Regions from separate parts of the Anaerobutyricum hallii genome, predicted to be linked through region 2. Evidence: predicted binding sites of a transcription regulator. Region 2 holds the regulator's gene; the other holds the start of a gene.
What was found. Region 2 encodes Rex, which represses fermentation and respiration genes when NADH is low (regulators of the CRP and FNR family bind a similar motif). Its sites were predicted from a motif close to ATTGTTAANTANTTAACAAT; they were not measured.
Positions count from the first base shown of each region.

Region 1 (8,823 bases), 2.2 Mb from region 2:
CCCCCCTTTCTTTAACAGATTTGAAAGATGAAATAAACAAAATTTCAAAAATAAAACCTGCACCTTATACTATTTATCTGGGAAGTATGCTTGGTGCCGGCGGGTTCTCTGTCTTTTTCGGTGGAACGATCTTAGATGGGGCTATTGCTGTTATCTTTGCTTTTCTCCTTTGTTTTTTACAAAGGCATTTAAATTCTATATGCAGTAATACCTTTATTCTTCAATTTTTCTGTTCCCTCTTTATCGGTACCGGCATTTGTATTACTGCCTTCTTTTTTCCGGTAATTCATGTAGATAAAGTTATGATCGGAGATATTATGCTGTTGATTCCCGGTATTCTTATGACCAATTCTATACGGGATATTTTAATCGGAGATACGATTTCCGGTATAATGCGACTCGTAGAATCTCTTCTATGGGCTGGCGCTCTTGCCTGTGGATTCATGTGCGCTATCTGGTTTGTGGGAGGTGTATTATGATACTTCAGTTCTTTGCGGCTTTTATCGGAGCTGCCGGATTCGGATTCCTGTTTCATTTGCAGTTTAGACACATTTTTCCTGCAGCTTTAGGTGGCGTACTGACTTGGGTTATTTATGTTATTGCTAATACCTGGGGGTTCGATATTTTTATTTCCTCACTATTTGCAAGCGCCTTTGCTGCGATTTACTCCGAAGTCATTGCAAAAATAAGAAAAGCTCCCACCACACTTTTTCTTATCATCTCTGTTGTTGTTTTGATTCCCGGCGGTTCTCTCTACTACACGATGAGCTATGCTGTTCAAAGGCAATGGCAGTATGCCGCAATATATGGTTCTAAAACCGTCCAATGTGCATTAGGACTTGCCATCGGAATGAGTCTCATATGGATATTCCACGATATGGCAAGAAGGGTTTACTCTTTAATTCATTAGGGGAAAACAAACGAAAAAAGAAATAATGCCATATCCCATCTGCTCTGTAGTCGCTGTGTTTAAGATGCTCATCCGCATCTTAAACGTGCTCCGAAGCCGCATCTGGGATATGGCATTATTTCTTTTTTCTGTGTTTTGGCTCCAGAAGGAATGAATGCAATAGTCTTTGGGAAAGAAATGGGGAAGGGGACAGAAGGTTGTGGCTTATTCTGATATTGTCAATGATGATACAATGATATCACCAACTATCATTGTGTACTATAAATATAAAGGCGATTTCTTTAATATTCTGGAAAATGACAATCTCTTTCATTTTTACTACTCATTAAAGAGAGAAAATAGACTTCTGACTATATATCCTTCCGAGCAAGCAGTAGACTTCTGATTTCTCCCCCTCTTTCTCTCCTCCAAAGACTATTGCATTCATTCCTTCTGGAGCCAAAACACAGAAAATAAAAAATAATAGACTATAACAAATGTAATGTGGAAACAGATTAATAAAATTCCCTGACAGAGATACCTTCCGAGCAAGCAGTAAACTTCTGATTTCTCCCCCTCTTTCTCTCCTCCAAAGACTATTCCATTCATTCCTTCTGGAGCCAAAACACAGAAAATAAAAAGAATAGACGATAACAAATGTAATGTGAGAGCAAGTAAAAATGCCGAACAGGCATTTTCTACGCAGCGATATCTTTACATTTGTTATCGTCTATTCTTTTTATTTTCGTCTGTTTTCCCCAAATGAATTAAATAGTTACCCCTTGACATTTGATTGGCTTTTGGTTATAGTTAGGTTACTTATACGACTGACGGAAGTAAGTGGAATGAACCACATGAAGTATGAGATTCTTATTTAGCCGACCGTCTGGGCAATTCTTGTCTGGATATCGGCTTTTTTTATCTCAGTCGAGAAGACTCCCACCTCTTTTAGGTGGTGAGTGACAGCAAATTTGTCTCAGTGGGAGTCCAATCTCCGACTGAGATAAACGCTCCGCGAGGATGCGCAGTGATTCTGTAAAGAATATGTCAGCTTACGCTGACCAGAATCACGCGCCAAGTCTCGCGGCGGCTCGACTTGAATTTACTCTGACAGGATGAATATTCTATCCGATATCCCCGAGAAGAAATAACTTTAAATCATAATTAAGCCAGGTGAAATTTTTGATATTTTCTTGTTGATATTGTATCAATATCCGTATATTTGTACGATTTGATATTTTTTTATCAACAGCTTAAATCCCTTGATTTTAAGGGCTCTAAGAACATTTTTAGTGTATATGTTCAGAAAAAAGAACACATAATATCAAAAATTTGTTTGACGATTATCAAAAATCATGCTAATAATGTTGTTAGATGATTATAACTTGAATAAGTTTAGACTAATTATTTAAGAAATCATCTGACACTTTTTTGATTTTTTAGCAAACATATTTCAAAGCCTTGACTTAAGAATTTTTTACAAACAGGGAGGTCAACTAAGATGTTACAAAAAGAACAATGGCAGGGATTTAACGGACGTATCTGGAGAGAAGAAGTTAATTTAAGAGAGTTTATCCAGGATAACTACACTCCATATGATGGAGATGCTTCTTTCCTGGAGGGACCTACAGAAGCTACAAATACGCTGTGGGACGAACTGCAGAAATTGCAGAAGGCTGAGCGTGACAAAGGTGGCGTTCTTGATATGGATACCGAGATTGTATCAAGCCTTACTTCACACAAACCAGGCTATATTTCTGAAGCTTTAAAAGAAAAAGAACAGATCGTAGGTCTTCAGACAGATAAACCTTTAAAACGTGCCTTTATGCCATTTGGTGGTATCCGTACTGCGGAAGAAGCCTGTACAACTTATGGTTACACACCAAATCCAGAACTGCATAAAATTTTTACAGATTATCATAAAACACATAATCAGGCAGTATTTGATTCTTATACACCTGAGATGAAGAAAGCTCGTCACAACAAAATCATTACCGGTCTTCCAGATACGTACGGACGTGGACGTATCGTTGGCGATTACCGTCGTGTTGCTCTTTATGGTATTGATTTATTAGTTGAAGACAAGCAAAAAGATTTCGCAAACTGTGGCGATGGAACGATGACAGATGATGTAATCCGCTTAAGAGAAGAAATCTCCATGCAGATTAAAGCATTAAAAGATATGAAAGTTATGGCAGAAAGCTATGGTTATGATATTTCTGAGCCTGCTTCTAATGCAAAAGAAGCTGTTCAGTGGACATACTTTGGTTATCTTGCAGCAATTAAAACACAGAACGGTGCTGCTATGAGTATCGGACGTATCGCTACTTTCCTTGATATTTATATCAAACGTGATATGGATAAGGGCATCCTTACAGAGAAAGAAGCACAGGAATTAATTGACCATATGACTATGAAGTTCCGTATGGTTAAGTTTGGACGTATCCCATCCTACAATCAGCTCTTCTCTGGCGATCCTGTATGGGCTACACTTGAAGTCGGTGGTCTTGGTCAGGATGGTCGTTCTATGGTTACAAAGACAGACTACCGTTTCCTTCATACATTAGAAAATATGGGACCTGCTCCAGAACCAAACCTCACTGTACTTTACTCTGAGCGTCTTCCAAAAGCATTCAGAAATTATGCCGCTCATATTTCTATTACAACAAGTTCTATCCAGTATGAAAATGATGATGTAATGCGTCCGGTATGGGGCGATGATTACTCCATCTGCTGCTGTGTTTCTGCTACACAGACTGGTAAGGAAATGCAGTTCTTCGGCGCCCGCGCTAACCTTGCCAAATGTCTTCTTTACGCAATCAATGGTGGTGTGGATGAAAAGACCGGCCAGCAGGTTGGACCGGAATATAAACCAATTACTTCCGAATATCTTGTTTATGATGAAGTAATGCATAAATACGATATCATGATGGACTGGTTAGCAGGTTTGTATGTAAATACATTGAATCTCATCCAGTACATGCATGACAAATATTACTATGAATATGCACTAATGGCCTTAATCGATACAAATGTACGTCGTACTTTTGCTACCGGTATTGCAGGATTCTCACATGTAGTAGACTCCTTAAGTGCGATCAAATATGCCAAAGTAAAAACGGTCCGCAATGAAGAAGGTCTTGTTGTTGATTATGAGACAACTGGCGATTTCCCTAAATACGGAAATGATGATGACCGCGCAGATGATATCGCTGTATGGTTACTTCAGACATTCATGAAGAAACTGGAGAAATTCCATACTTATCGCGATTCTGAACCTACAACATCCATCCTTACCATTACTTCTAACGTAGTATATGGTAAAGCAACCGGTTCCCTTCCAGATGGAAGAAAAGCCGGAGAACCACTTGCTCCAGGCGCAAACCCAAGTTATGGTGCAGAACAAAACGGTCTCTTAGCCTCCTTAAACTCTGTAGCAAAACTTCCTTACGAATGGGCATTAGATGGTATTTCCAATACACAGACAATCAACCCCGATGCACTTGGACATTCCGAAGAAGAACGTATTGGTAACTTAGTAAATGTTATGGATGGCTACTTCTCACAGGGAGCCCACCACTTAAATGTAAACGTATTTGGTGTTGAGAAACTGATTGATGCCATGGAACATCCGGAAAAAGAAGAATACGCAAACTTCACAATTCGTGTTTCCGGCTATGCTGTTAAATTCATCTCACTGACAAAAGAACAGCAGTTAGATGTCATTTCCAGAACATGCCACGATAGAATGTAGTAAAAATAATTTATACCGAAAGCAGGATGTTGTGCTTGAAAGGTGCATAGCCTAGTTAGCTCCTATCCTGATGAAGAAAAAAGAGAGACTTTTATGCACCGTACTGAACATTCCATTTTGCCCGATAAAACAGCCGCTTCGAAGAAAGTAGTTCGAAGCAGCTACGGTCAAAATTCCATAGTACGGAATGATAAAAGTATTCTCTTTTTTCTTCATTAGGATATTTTAATATTTGATATGCACCTGTCCATGTGCTGCTACCTGCTTTCTCCTTGATAATTTATTTTTACACTGTAATAGAAATAGAAATTATAATGAAAATATTATGAGGTGTTATTTATGAGTGATAAAAATGCGATGGCTCTTGTTCATTCTACGGAGAGTTTTGGTTCTGTCGATGGGCCGGGAGTTCGTTTTATTATTTTTTTACAGGGTTGTCCTTTGCGTTGCCAATTCTGCCACAATCCAGATACATGGAAGATGACAGAGGAAACCGGAGCTGTCTGGAAAAGTGCAGATGAACTGTTAAATCAGGCTCTCCGTTATCGTCCTTACTGGAAAAATGGTGGTGGTATTACTGTAAGTGGCGGTGAACCTTTATTACAGATTGATTTTTTGTTAGAATTTTTTAAAAAGGCAAAAGAAAAAGGAATCCACACCGTTATTGATACAGCCGGAGGACCATTTACAAGAGAGGAACCTTTCTTTTCTAAATTTCAGGAACTGATGAAATACACTGACTTGTTACTAGTAGATATCAAACACATCAATACCGAATGCCACAAAGTTTTAACTGGCCGCAGTAACGAAAATATTCTTGATATGATTCGCTATCTTTCCGATATTAAAAAAACGATTTGGATTCGCCATGTCCTTGTACCAGAACGAAGCGACAAAGATGAATATTTAACGAGATTAGCCGATTTCATTCACTCTCTTAATAACGTAGAAAAGGTGGAAATCCTACCTTATCATACGATGGGTATTTATAAATGGAAAGAACTTGGACTAGATTATCCTTTAGAAGGAATTGAACCACCAACAAAAGAACGAGTGGAGAACGCAAAGAAAATTCTTGCTATTTAATTCATTAGGGAATAGACGAAAATAAAAATAATAGACCATTGCAAATATAAAGATATCACTGCGTAGAAAATGCCTTTTCGGCATTTTTACTTGCTCTCACATTATATTTGCAATGGTCTATTATTTTTATTTTCTGTTTGTTGGCTCCACGTGAATGAATTCAATAGTTTTTGGGAGAAATTAAGGGGGAGAGGTCATAAGTCTACTGCTTGTTCGGAAGACATCTTTGTCATGGAATTTTATTTACCTGTTCTCACATTACATTTGCAATGGTTTATTCTTTTTATTTTCTGTTTGTTGGCTCCAGAAGGAATGAATACAATAGTTTTTTGGGGATAAGGAGGAGAGGTCAGAAGTCTACTACTTGCTCGAAAGGTATATCATCCAGAAGAAAAAGATGATATATTGCCACAATATAGTAGTGAATTTATCGTATACAATGATAGCCGGCGATATCATCTTATCAGCATGCCAGCATCAGAATAAGCCACAACCTTCTGTCCCCTTCCCCATCTCTCTCCAAAGACTATTGCATTCATTCCTTCTGGAGCCAAAACACAGAAAAAAGAAATACTTCCATATCCCAGATGCGGCTTCGGAGCGTGTCTAAGATGCAAATAAGCATCTTAAACACAGCGACTACAGAGCAGATGGGATATGGCAGTATTTCTTTTTTCGTTTGTTTTCTTCTTAATGAATCAAATAGTTATTTTATGCTTTTCCGAATTCAGAGAGTACTAGTCCTTCGTTTCTTTCTAAGGTCATTCCCACACTCCAGCTATTAATAAACAGTAACAGTGGGCGTCCCTTTAAGTCCTTAATCTTCTTCATATCCGATGTTCCGCGAAGGTTTTCAAGGTCAATCTCTGTGTTTTCAATCCAGCGGATATATTCATATGGAAGTTTTTCAAGGCGGATTTCTACATTGTATTCATGCTGCAGACGATAATTTAATACATCAAACTGCAGTGTTCCTACTACACCTACGATAACTTCTTCCATTCCAGTATTAAATTCCTGGAAAATCTGGATGGCACCTTCCTGTGCAATTTCATTGATTCCCTTAATGAACTGTTTACGCTTCATTGTGTTTACCTGGCGCACTCTTGCAAAATGTTCCGGTGCAAAGGTTGGGATTCCTTCATAGGCAAACTTCTTCGGTGAAGTTGTGATGGTATCTCCGATAGAGAAAATGCCTGGGTCAAAGATTCCGATAATGTCTCCGGCATAGGCTTTATCAATCATCTTTCTCTCACTTGCCATCATCTGCTGCGGCTGGGAAAGACGTACCTTTTTGTCTCCCTGTACATGGAAAGCATCCATTCCTGCTTCGAATTCTCCGGAACAGATTCTCATAAAAGCGATTCGGTCACGGTGAGCTTTATTCATATTTGCCTGAATCTTAAATACAAATGCAGAAAAATCTTTTTCCTCAATTGGGTCGATTGTTCCCTGATCAGAAGTTCTTGGCAGTGGGGAGGAAGTCATTTTCAGGAAGTAATTTAAGAAATTCTCTACGCCAAAGTTCATGAGGGCAGAACCAAAGAATACTGGAGAGAGTTCTCCGGCATCAACTAATTCCTGATCAAATTCTGCACTGGCCCCATCTAAAAGCTCAATTTCTTCCTCTAATACTTCTCTTGCTTCGTCTGTAACATAGTTACTGATTTCCGGGTCATCGAGGGCGATTTCTTTCATCGTTCCCATCTTTGTACCCTTCATTGTGTCTTCAAATAAATCGATTTTCTGGCTTTTTCTGTCGTAAACGCCTGCGAACTGTTTACCGGAACCGATTGGCCAGTTTACCGGACAAGTTGGGATTCCAAGTTCTTTTTCGATTTCATCTAAGAGGTCAAAAATATCTCTTGCCTCACGATCCATTTTATTAATAAAAGTAAATACCGGAATATGGCGCATGGCACAAACTTTAAAAAGCTTTCTTGTCTGTGCCTCCACACCTTTCGATGCATCGATTACCATAACAGCGGAATCGGCTGCCATTAATGTACGATACGTATCTTCAGAGAAATCCTGATGTCCCGGTGTATCCAAAATATTGATGCAGCATCCGCCATACTCAAACTGTAATACGGAAGAAGTTACGGAAATACCTCTTTCTTTCTCAATATCCATCCAGTCAGATACCGCATGTTTTGCGGTTGCTTTTCCCTTAACGGAACCAGCCTGGTTGATCGCTCCTCCATATAAAAGGAATTTCTCTGTTAATGTGGTCTTACCGGCATCCGGATGCGAAATAATCGCAAAGGTACGTCGTTTTTTTATTTCATCTATTCTACTCATGTTGTTCTCCTTACATTTTTTCAACAGATTTTATCACCTGCACTACAGTAATTACCTGTAGCTTTTATAGTCAAACAGTACCTATTATCGTATAAAATCGTCATTTTCGCAAGTACATCTTTTATTTTTGTTACATATTTCAGATTACGTCCTTTTACTTCTCATAAATTTTCTATCTTAAGAAAAAAAGCGAGTATAAATACCCGCTTTAAAATCAATCTGCCCTATCAAATTCCTTCATATATTTTATCACAACAAATATGCATATCACCGCTGCCACTACCGCTATCACGCCACCAATCATTCCGATATAGGAAATGGACAGATGTGTGCAGATACTTCCTCCAATCCATGTTCCGCTTCCGATTCCAAGATTATAGATTCCTGAATAGATTGCCATTGCTACAGAAGAAGCCGCTACCGGTGCATAAGTAATAATTTCTGACTGAAAGGTTACATTAAATGCCATAACAGCCATACCCCAAAATGCACATAATAAAACAACCGCCATATGTGCTTTTGATACCGGATACAATAAAAGTAAGGCTGCTGCTACACTGATCATGACCAGTCTTATAAAAAGATATTTATTCTTGTCATAGTAATGAGAAAATAAAAAACTTCCCAAAAGACCTGCTGCCCCGAATATAGTAAGTGTTGTCGTAACCCAGTTAGCAGAAAGACCTGCCACCTTCTGTAAGAACGGTTCAATATAACTGTATCCCGTATAATACGATGTGGCAAATAAAAATGTGACAAGAAAAATTCCCATCAATGTTTTATTTTTCAATAT
Region 1 covers NZ_LT907978.1:3,114,544-3,123,366, forward strand. The annotation lists gene EHLA_RS14110 (threonine/serine exporter family protein) at 1-479, shown strand, start outside; gene EHLA_RS14115 (threonine/serine exporter family protein) at 476-910, shown strand; ZMP/ZTP riboswitch at 1,703-1,788, shown strand; gene pflB (formate C-acetyltransferase) at 2,391-4,643, shown strand; gene pflA (pyruvate formate-lyase-activating protein) at 4,983-5,729, shown strand; gene EHLA_RS14135 (peptide chain release factor 3) at 6,441-8,030, opposite strand; gene EHLA_RS14140 (sugar transporter) at 8,245-8,823, opposite strand, start outside.
Region 1: a site for Rex is predicted at 2,120-2,139, ahead of pflB (formate C-acetyltransferase). Genes of this name have one in related genera too.

Region 2 (8,823 bases):
ATACCCCTAATCGTGCTGCAGTTAACAAACTAAGCCCGCCTGCCAGAAAACCACAAATTATTCCGGTTAAAACATCACCGCTTCCGCCTGTTGCCATTCCGTTATTTCCACTCATATTAATATATGAAGGAGCATTTCCATCAGATACAATTGTCCTTGCATCTTTTAGGACGATTATATGATTTTGATCTGCCATCTTCATCGCTGCTTTTGGCAGATTACTCTGAATCTCCGCTATTTCTTCTTCAAGCAGCCTGGACATTTCTTTTAGATGTGGCGTTAATATGATTCCACTCTTATATTCATAGAATAATTGTTTTATCTCTCTATCATTTTTCAATAAAACAGCCAGATTATTTAATCCATCCGCATCAATTACAAGCGGAACTTTACCCAATGCGAGAACCTGCTTTAATAATCGTCTGGCAAATATACTCTGTCCGATTCCTGGACCAATGCCGATAACTGATGCCCAGGAAATCGCTTCCGGCAAAATCTCTTCCGCCTTTTCTTCTGAATCATATGTTGTAAGAATCGCTTCCGGAAGCTTTTCTTGTAAAATTACCCTGTTTTCCTCGCAAGAAAAAACCCGTACCAGTCCACTTCCGCTTTTATAAGCTGCCGTTCCGCTCAAAACAGCTGCTCCAGCCATATTTTTTGCCCCTGCGATTAATAATACCTTCCCATAATTCCCCTTATTCGTCCAGGCTTTTCGTTCTGGCAACAGAGAAAGATCCTCTTTTACAAAAGAAATCATCTTCGGAGCAATTTTTTCTACCGCTTTGTTTGGGAATCCAATTTCTTTTACAATAACTTCTCCACTGATATCCGCTCCCGGATACAGGAGCAGCCCAGCTTTTAACAGTCCAAACGTAACCGTCAAATCTGCGCAAAAAGCTATGCCAAGAATCTGTCCTGTCGAAGCATCTACACCCGATGGCACATCAACCGCTACTTTTAACGCTTTCTTCTGATTCATTCTCTCGATTACTTGTCTGTGCTGTCCCGCTACTTCTCTTTTTAATCCAACACCGAAAACCGCATCGACGATCACATCATATTCTTCTTCTGGAAACTCCATCAAAAACTGCGCTTCCATCTGCTCTAAAACTTTCTTCTGAATCTGATGGGAATCTGAATCATGTGGAATTGCTCCGATTTCATAAAAATCAACATTGTATCCATCTTCTAATAAAAGACGCCCAAGTGCCAGACCATCTCCACCGTTATTGCCCTTTTCTGTAACAATAAGTACACTACTCTTTATTGGTACTCTCTCTAAAAAGACTTCTTCTAAAGCAAGCGCCGCCTTTTCCATTAAAACAATACCAGGAATCCCCATCGTATTTATACTATACGCATCAATCTGCTGCATTTCCTCTCTTGAAGCAACGTAACGCATCTTTTAAACCTCCTGTTTCTTAAAAGATGTACCCCGGAGTCTTTACTGCACTTACTCTTGTAAGAAGATTCCAGCATACATACGTAATTTGCGATTGAGCAGTCAGCAAAAAGAGATGAAAAACAATGCTTTCTATCACACAGCTTCTCATCTCTTACTTTCTTTTACAATATATACTTTACAGTAACTATTCTATTGATTCTGACTGTGAATTCTATAAGACAATGTCATAATACTCTCTGCAAGATGTACATTCTCAACCAGAATATCTTCTGAAAAATGTAAATCTACCGGTGCAAAGTTCCATAATGCCTTAATTCCTAAATCAACTAACTGTTCTGCAACCTTTACCGCTTTTGACTTCGGTAACGTTAATGCAGCAATCATTACCTCATGCTCTTTTAAAAATGTTTCCAGCATGTCGATATCATATACTTCCACACCCCGCACTGTCATACCAATTAATCTTGGATTCACATCGAAAAGTCCGATAATTTTAAATCCATTACTGTCAAAATCCTGGTTATTCGCCAACGCCTGACCAAGATTACCCGCACCTACGATAATGATGTTATTTGTTCTATCCAGACCCAGAATCTTACCCATCTCATTATAAAGATACTCTACATTATAACCATATCCCTGCTGACCAAACCCACCAAAATTATTTAAATCCTGACGAATCTGAGAAGCAGTGACGTTCATTCTCTGACTCAGTTCCTTTGAAGAAATACGAACAACATCATTCTTCAGTAAATCTCCAAGATACCGATAGTACCGGGGTAATCTTTTTATCACTGCCGGAGAAATTGACTTTTCATTCCCTGTTTTTACAACTGCTTTATTGCCTGGCATAAGATCCTCCCTTTGATAAAAAATTCCCATTCTCAAGCTCTACTTAATCAATTATATACAAAAATAGTTTTAATGTCAAATAGGATTGTTAAAAATTCCAACACTTATTTACTTATTTTTTCTTTCATGATAAAATACATCAGAAATATTTCTACTATATAATAATATAATCATTTGGAGGTTATTATGATTTTAGCCTGTCAGAAAATCGAAAAAGCATTCGGAGGCAAATCCGTATTAAATAATGTTAATTTTTTAATTAATGAAGGGGAAAAGGCTGCTGTAATCGGTATCAACGGCGCCGGTAAAACCACTCTTTTCAAAATTATCACCGGAGAATATGAGGCAGATCATGGGGAGGTTATCTTTCAGAAAGGATCTACTTATGGCTACTTATCTCAGATCATTGACGTAAGTTCTCATCGCAGCATTTATGAAGAAATGCTTGATGCCAAAAAAGATATCATCGAACTAGAAAAGAAAATACGTCAGTTAGAAAAAGATATCAGCACTTTGTCCGGTGAAGCACTAGAAAGCGCAATGGAAAGTTATTCCCGTTTCACTGACCGCTTTGAGAAGGCAAATGGTTATGCCTGGAAAAGCGAAATTATCGGTGTATTAAAAGGTCTTGGTTTTGATGAAAGCCAGTTTGACACACCAATCCATACACTTTCCGGAGGACAGAAGACCCGCGTAGCACTCAGCCGTATTCTTCTGATGCACCCGGATCTCATTTTACTTGATGAGCCGACTAACCACCTTGATATGGAATCCATTCGCTGGTTAGAAACTTTCCTTTCTAACTACCGGGGTGCGGTGCTTATTGTTTCCCATGACCGCTATTTTCTTGATAAAGTTGTTGATAAAGTAATCGAGATCGAGCGTGGAAACAGTCAGGTATTTAACGGCAACTACAGTGCTTACGCCGAAAAGAAAAAAGCACAGCGTGATGCCCAGATGAAACTTTATATGAATCAGCAACAAGAAATCCACCATCAGGAGGAGGTAATCACAAAGCTTCGCTCTTTCAATCGTGAAAAGTCCATCAAACGTGCCGAAAGCCGGGAGAAAATGCTTAGTAAGATTGAACTTGTCGATAAACCTGTGACTTTAAACAGTAAGATGCGTATCACTTTAGAACCGGAAGTACTTAGTGGAAACGATGTTCTTACTATTGAAGGACTTTCCAAATCTTTTGGTGATAAGGCTTTATTCCGTAATTTAAATGTTCAGATTAAACGTGGGGAAGTTGTTGGACTCCTCGGTGCCAACGGTACCGGAAAAACCACTCTTTTAAAAATCATTAACCGCCAGCTTCGTGCTGACTCTGGAAAAATCCGCTACGGCTCTAAGGTGTCCATCGGTTATTATGATCAGGAACAACATGTATTAGACGATTCCAAAACAATTTTTGATGAAATTTCTGATGCCTATCCAAAGCTGACTAATACCCGCATCCGAAATGTTCTTGCTGCCTTTCTTTTTACCGGCGAAGATGTATTTCAGGTCATCGGCACTTTGAGTGGTGGCGAAAAAGGACGAGTTTCTCTCGCTAAACTCATGCTTTCCAATGCGAACTTCATCATTCTTGATGAGCCGACCAACCATTTAGACATCCAGTCCAGAGAAATTTTAGAAGAAGCGATTAACAACTATGAGGGAACTGTATTTTACGTTTCCCATGACCGTTACTTCATTAATCAAACAGCCACAAGAATCCTGGACTTATCCCCAGAAGGCATCGTAAACTATAAAGGCAACTACAACTATTACTTAGAACAAAAAGAAGCTGGAAACGTATCTGCTGACAGCGATAACATCACACTTGCTGCCTCCGCTGATAAATCTCCTGCCCCTTCTCCAGAAAAAGCCAAGGAGGACTGGAAACGTTCGCGTGAAGAGGCCGCAAAACAGCGTAAGCGTGCCAACGATTTAAAGAAGACAGAAAAAGAAATCAGTCGCTTAGAAGCAGAAAATGATCAGTTAAAAAATGAAATGGCATTACCTGAAAATGCTACCAATGTATCAAAACTTATGGAACTCAATACTAAATTTGAAGAAAATGAATCTACCTTACTAGAACTCTATGACAAATGGGAAGAATTATCAGAATAATTTTTAATTTGTAGATTCGATATAGACAGAAAAACGATATATTCCTCCGCCCTGTAATTGCATCTGGAATATATCGTTTTTTTATTTTTTCTGTCTACTTTAAATCCTTCGTATTAAGTTCTGTTTTTAACTGATTTATGGGATTAGGTTAACATTTAATTTTTTGCTGCTTTCTTTAATTACTTTTTCTAATTCGCCATCTGTAATTGCAGTTACTCGACCTGTTTCATATTCCTGATCAACCCACTTCTTTACCTCGGCTACCAGTGGACTCTTCTTGTCTACTGCCTTATCTCCCTTTAAGCGATAGTAAGTATTTATCCAATGGGCAATTCCAGCAAGTCCGCTTGTATTTGATACCGCTACAAGCACCGGACGGTTTAACAATTTATCTGTATCAAATATGTTATAGATTTCTTCATTTTTAAGAAGACCATCTGCATGGATTCCGGCTCTTGTCACATTAAAGTTCTTTCCTACAAACGGTGTTCTTTCTGGAATGTGATATCCAATCTCTTTCTCATAATACTCTGCCAGTTCTGTAATAACTGTAGTATCCATTCCGTCTAATGTTCCACGAAGCTGGGCATATTCAAATACCATTGCCTCAAGCGGGGTGTTTCCTGTACGTTCACCGATTCCAAATAATGCACTGTTTACAGCAGATGCTCCATAAAGCCATGCTGTTGTAGAATTATTCACTGCTTTATAGAAATCATTATGACCATGCCATTCTAGTAATTCTGATGGTACTCCGGCATGTTCTTTTAATCCATAAATAATTCCCGGCACAGAACGTGGAATCACAGCTCCTGGGAAGTTTACTCCATATCCCATCGTATCGCAGGCACGAATTTTTACAGGAATACCATACTCATCTTTTAATTTCATAAGCTCCAGACAAAATGGAATAACAAATCCATAAATATCAGAACGGGTAATATCTTCCAGGTGGCATCTTGGACTGATTCCGGTTTCAAGACATTCTCTTACAACGCCTAAATAATGTTCCATCGCCTGTTTTCTTGTCATTTTCATTTTATAGAAAATATGGTAATCAGAACAGCTTACAAGAATTCCGGTTTCTTTTAAACCAATTTCTTTTACTAATTCAAAGTCTTTCTTACTTGCACGAATCCAGCTTGTAATTTCAGGAAATTTATAACCCTTTTCCATACATTTATATACCGCATCTCTATCTTTTTTACTATATAAGAAAAATTCGCACTGACGAATAATTCCTTTCGGTCCTCCTAAGCGGTGGAATGCATCATATATATGCACGATCTGATCTGTTGAATACGGCGTTCTTGACTGCTGTCCATCGCGGAAAGTTGTATCCGTAATCCAGATATCTTCCGGCATTTCATGAGGTACGATTCGGTCATTAAAGGCTATTTTCGGCACTTCCTCATACGGGAACAGATTACGGAATACATTAGGCTTATCCGTATCAACCAGCGGGTACATATATTCATCTAATTTCAATAAATTTGATTTTTTGTTCAGCCGAACTGAGCGGTTATCCATTTCCATAGTTCTATCTCCATTTCTTTTATTAATATGACGGCAATTCACAGTCTATAAAAACCCATATAGTATAGCATAGTTTCCAAAAGTATCCTGACTTTCAAGTCGAGCAACCTGAATTGCATAAATCATTTTTAAAAACTTCATTTTATTCCCGTTATTATTCTATCATTAAAGTTAAATTTGTCAAGAGATAGTATTTTTTATATCTTTTTTCGCATAATACATTTCATTTTCCTTCATTTACTTTATCATTGCACAGCGTCATATCTAAGAGTTCCTGTCTACGTTTCAAATAAAAGAAAAACAAAAAACGATATATCCCACCTGTTCTGTAAATGCTGCGTAAAAAATGTTCTTGCATCTTGAACGCATCTCAAAACTTCAGATGAGATATATCGTTTTTATTCTTTCCAATCTAAAACCGGAAATTATTATTTATTAACATTTACTTTCTGTCCGATCTTACTTTCCGTTCCAGATAAAAGTCTGCCAATATTTGCTCTATGGCGATAAATTGCAAAAAATGCATAAAGGACACACATCGCAAATAAATCCCATCTTCCTGGATGAAAAATAAGAATTTCTACTACGATACCTGCTGATAATAGGATCGAAGCTAAGGAAACATATCTTGTTACAGCTGTGACTGTCACAAAGATAATAAAACAGCATAAACCGATTCTCCAGTCAAAAGCCATCATTGCGGCGGCTGTTGTCGCAATTCCTTTTCCTCCTTTAAACTTTAAGAAAACAGGATAATCATGTCCCATTACTGCCGCAAACCCTGTAACAAGCTGAATCAGTTCTGCATTCAAATCTGGTACAGCCGGACATAATACAAACTTTACAATAAGTACCGGAACAAAGCTTTTTAATGCATCTCCAAGGAAAGTAAGTAATGCACGAGTTTTACCAAGTACACGAAGTACATTCGTTGTACCAGAATTCCCGCTTCCATAGTCACGAATATCCATTCCGCATAACTTTCCTACAAGGTAACCACTTTCAATGCAGCCGCAAAAATAGCCTACCACAATTACAAGCACATAATATACAGCAGTCATTTACTTCTCCTTTCTCTCACGATAGATGAAATGGATCGGAGTACCACGAAAACCAAATGTCGTACGGATCTGATTCTCAATATATCTGGTATATGAAAAATGTGTCAGTTTCTTCTCGTTAATGAACATAACAAATGTCGGCGGCTTTACAGAAACCTGAGTAATATAGTAAATTCGTAAACGCTTACCTTTATCTGATGGTGGCTGCTTCATAGCCATTGCTTCGGTAAGAATTTCATTTAAGACACCTGTCTGTACACGAAGGGCACAGTTTTCAATTACGGCATCAATCATATCAAAAAGCTTTGGAAGTCTCTGTCCTGTCTTTGCAGAAAGGAAAATCAGTTCCGCATATGGCATATAGGAAAGCTTTTCGCGAATCTTTTCTGTGAACTTCTTCATCGTGGTATTATCTTTTTCCACAAGATCCCACTTGTTCACTGCAATAATCATACCTTTACCACGTTCGTGGGCAATTCCTGCAATCTTTGCATCCTGCTCCGTAATTCCTTCCGTTGCATCAATAATCAAAACGGCAACATCACAACGCTCTACGGCTGTAACGGTACGAATAATACTGTAACGCTCTAATTCTTCTTTAATCTTACTCTTTCTACGAAGCCCCGCTGTATCAATAAAGATATATTCCTGACCATTACGCTTTACCGTTGTATCAATCGCATCTCTTGTCGTTCCTGCAACCGGAGATACAATCACTCGTTCTTCTCCAAGAAGCTTATTGATAATCGAAGACTTACCTGCATTCGGTTTACCGATTACCGCAATCTTCGGACGTTCATCTTCCTCTTCCTCTTCTCGTGCCGGTGTTTCAAACTGTTCAATTACATGATCTAACATATCACCTATTCCAAGTTTGCCCTGTGCAGAAACAGGAATCGGATCACCAAGACCAAGATTATAAAATTCATAGACATCCGGCATATATTTTTCAAAGTTATCTACTTTGTTTACGACAAGAAGAACCGGACGATGCGAACGGCGTAACATATCTGCCACTTTAAAATCTGCATCTACAAGTCCCTGACGTACATCTACAAGGAACAAAATAACATCTGCTGTCATAATTGCTGTCTCTGCCTGTTCCCTCATTCGTGAAATGATAATGTCATCAGACTCAGGTTCAATTCCTCCGGTATCAATCAGGGTAAACTGATAGTCTAACCAGCTGACCTCCGCATAGATACGGTCCCTTGTTACTCCTGGTGTGTCTTCTACTATTGAAATCCTGCTTCCTGCTAACGCATTAAACAGCGTAGATTTCCCTACATTCGGGCGGCCTACCACCGCAACAACCGGTTTACTCATAATTTCCTCCATTCTCTATCGTAATAATTTTATCAACAAAGTCTCTTCCCTCTGATTGTATAATATTTACGGGAACTTGTAAAGAATCGGAAAGTTCCTTTAATGAAATGTCATCAAGGAAAATATCCTCATCAGCTTTTAACACATTGCATGGAAGGAGGAGCTCCTCTCCAAGCGCCTTTCCTTTTAACTGTGCAATAATATCCTGTCCGGTCAAAAGACCTGAAACTGTAATATGTTCACCAAAAAATTTATTAGTAATGCAGTACACATCTATCTTAATACCAGGGAATTTCGTTTCCACATCCGCTGCAAGCTTCTTAATCGTTGGATAAGCAAGTTTCGCTGTCGCGATTGCTACATGTTTTTCCCGATCATCACCGGTAAGCTCCGCAAGGTGTTCTTTTACTTCCTCTAGCAAAAGCCGCATCATACCGACACCATTTTCAAGCTGTCCATAGCCTTCATAATACGCCTCATCTGGGAATTCCTGTTCTGCGAGAATAAACCATTCATCGCTTGCATGAA
Region 2 covers NZ_LT907978.1:920,085-928,907, reverse strand. The annotation lists gene EHLA_RS04275 (NAD(P)H-hydrate dehydratase) at 1-1,402, opposite strand, end outside; gene EHLA_RS04270 (redox-sensing transcriptional repressor Rex) at 1,595-2,257, opposite strand; gene abc-f (ribosomal protection-like ABC-F family protein) at 2,444-4,372, shown strand; gene EHLA_RS04260 (2-isopropylmalate synthase) at 4,508-5,902, opposite strand; gene plsY (glycerol-3-phosphate 1-O-acyltransferase PlsY) at 6,337-6,969, opposite strand; gene der (ribosome biogenesis GTPase Der) at 6,970-8,295, opposite strand; gene EHLA_RS04245 (DUF512 domain-containing protein) at 8,288-8,823, opposite strand, start outside.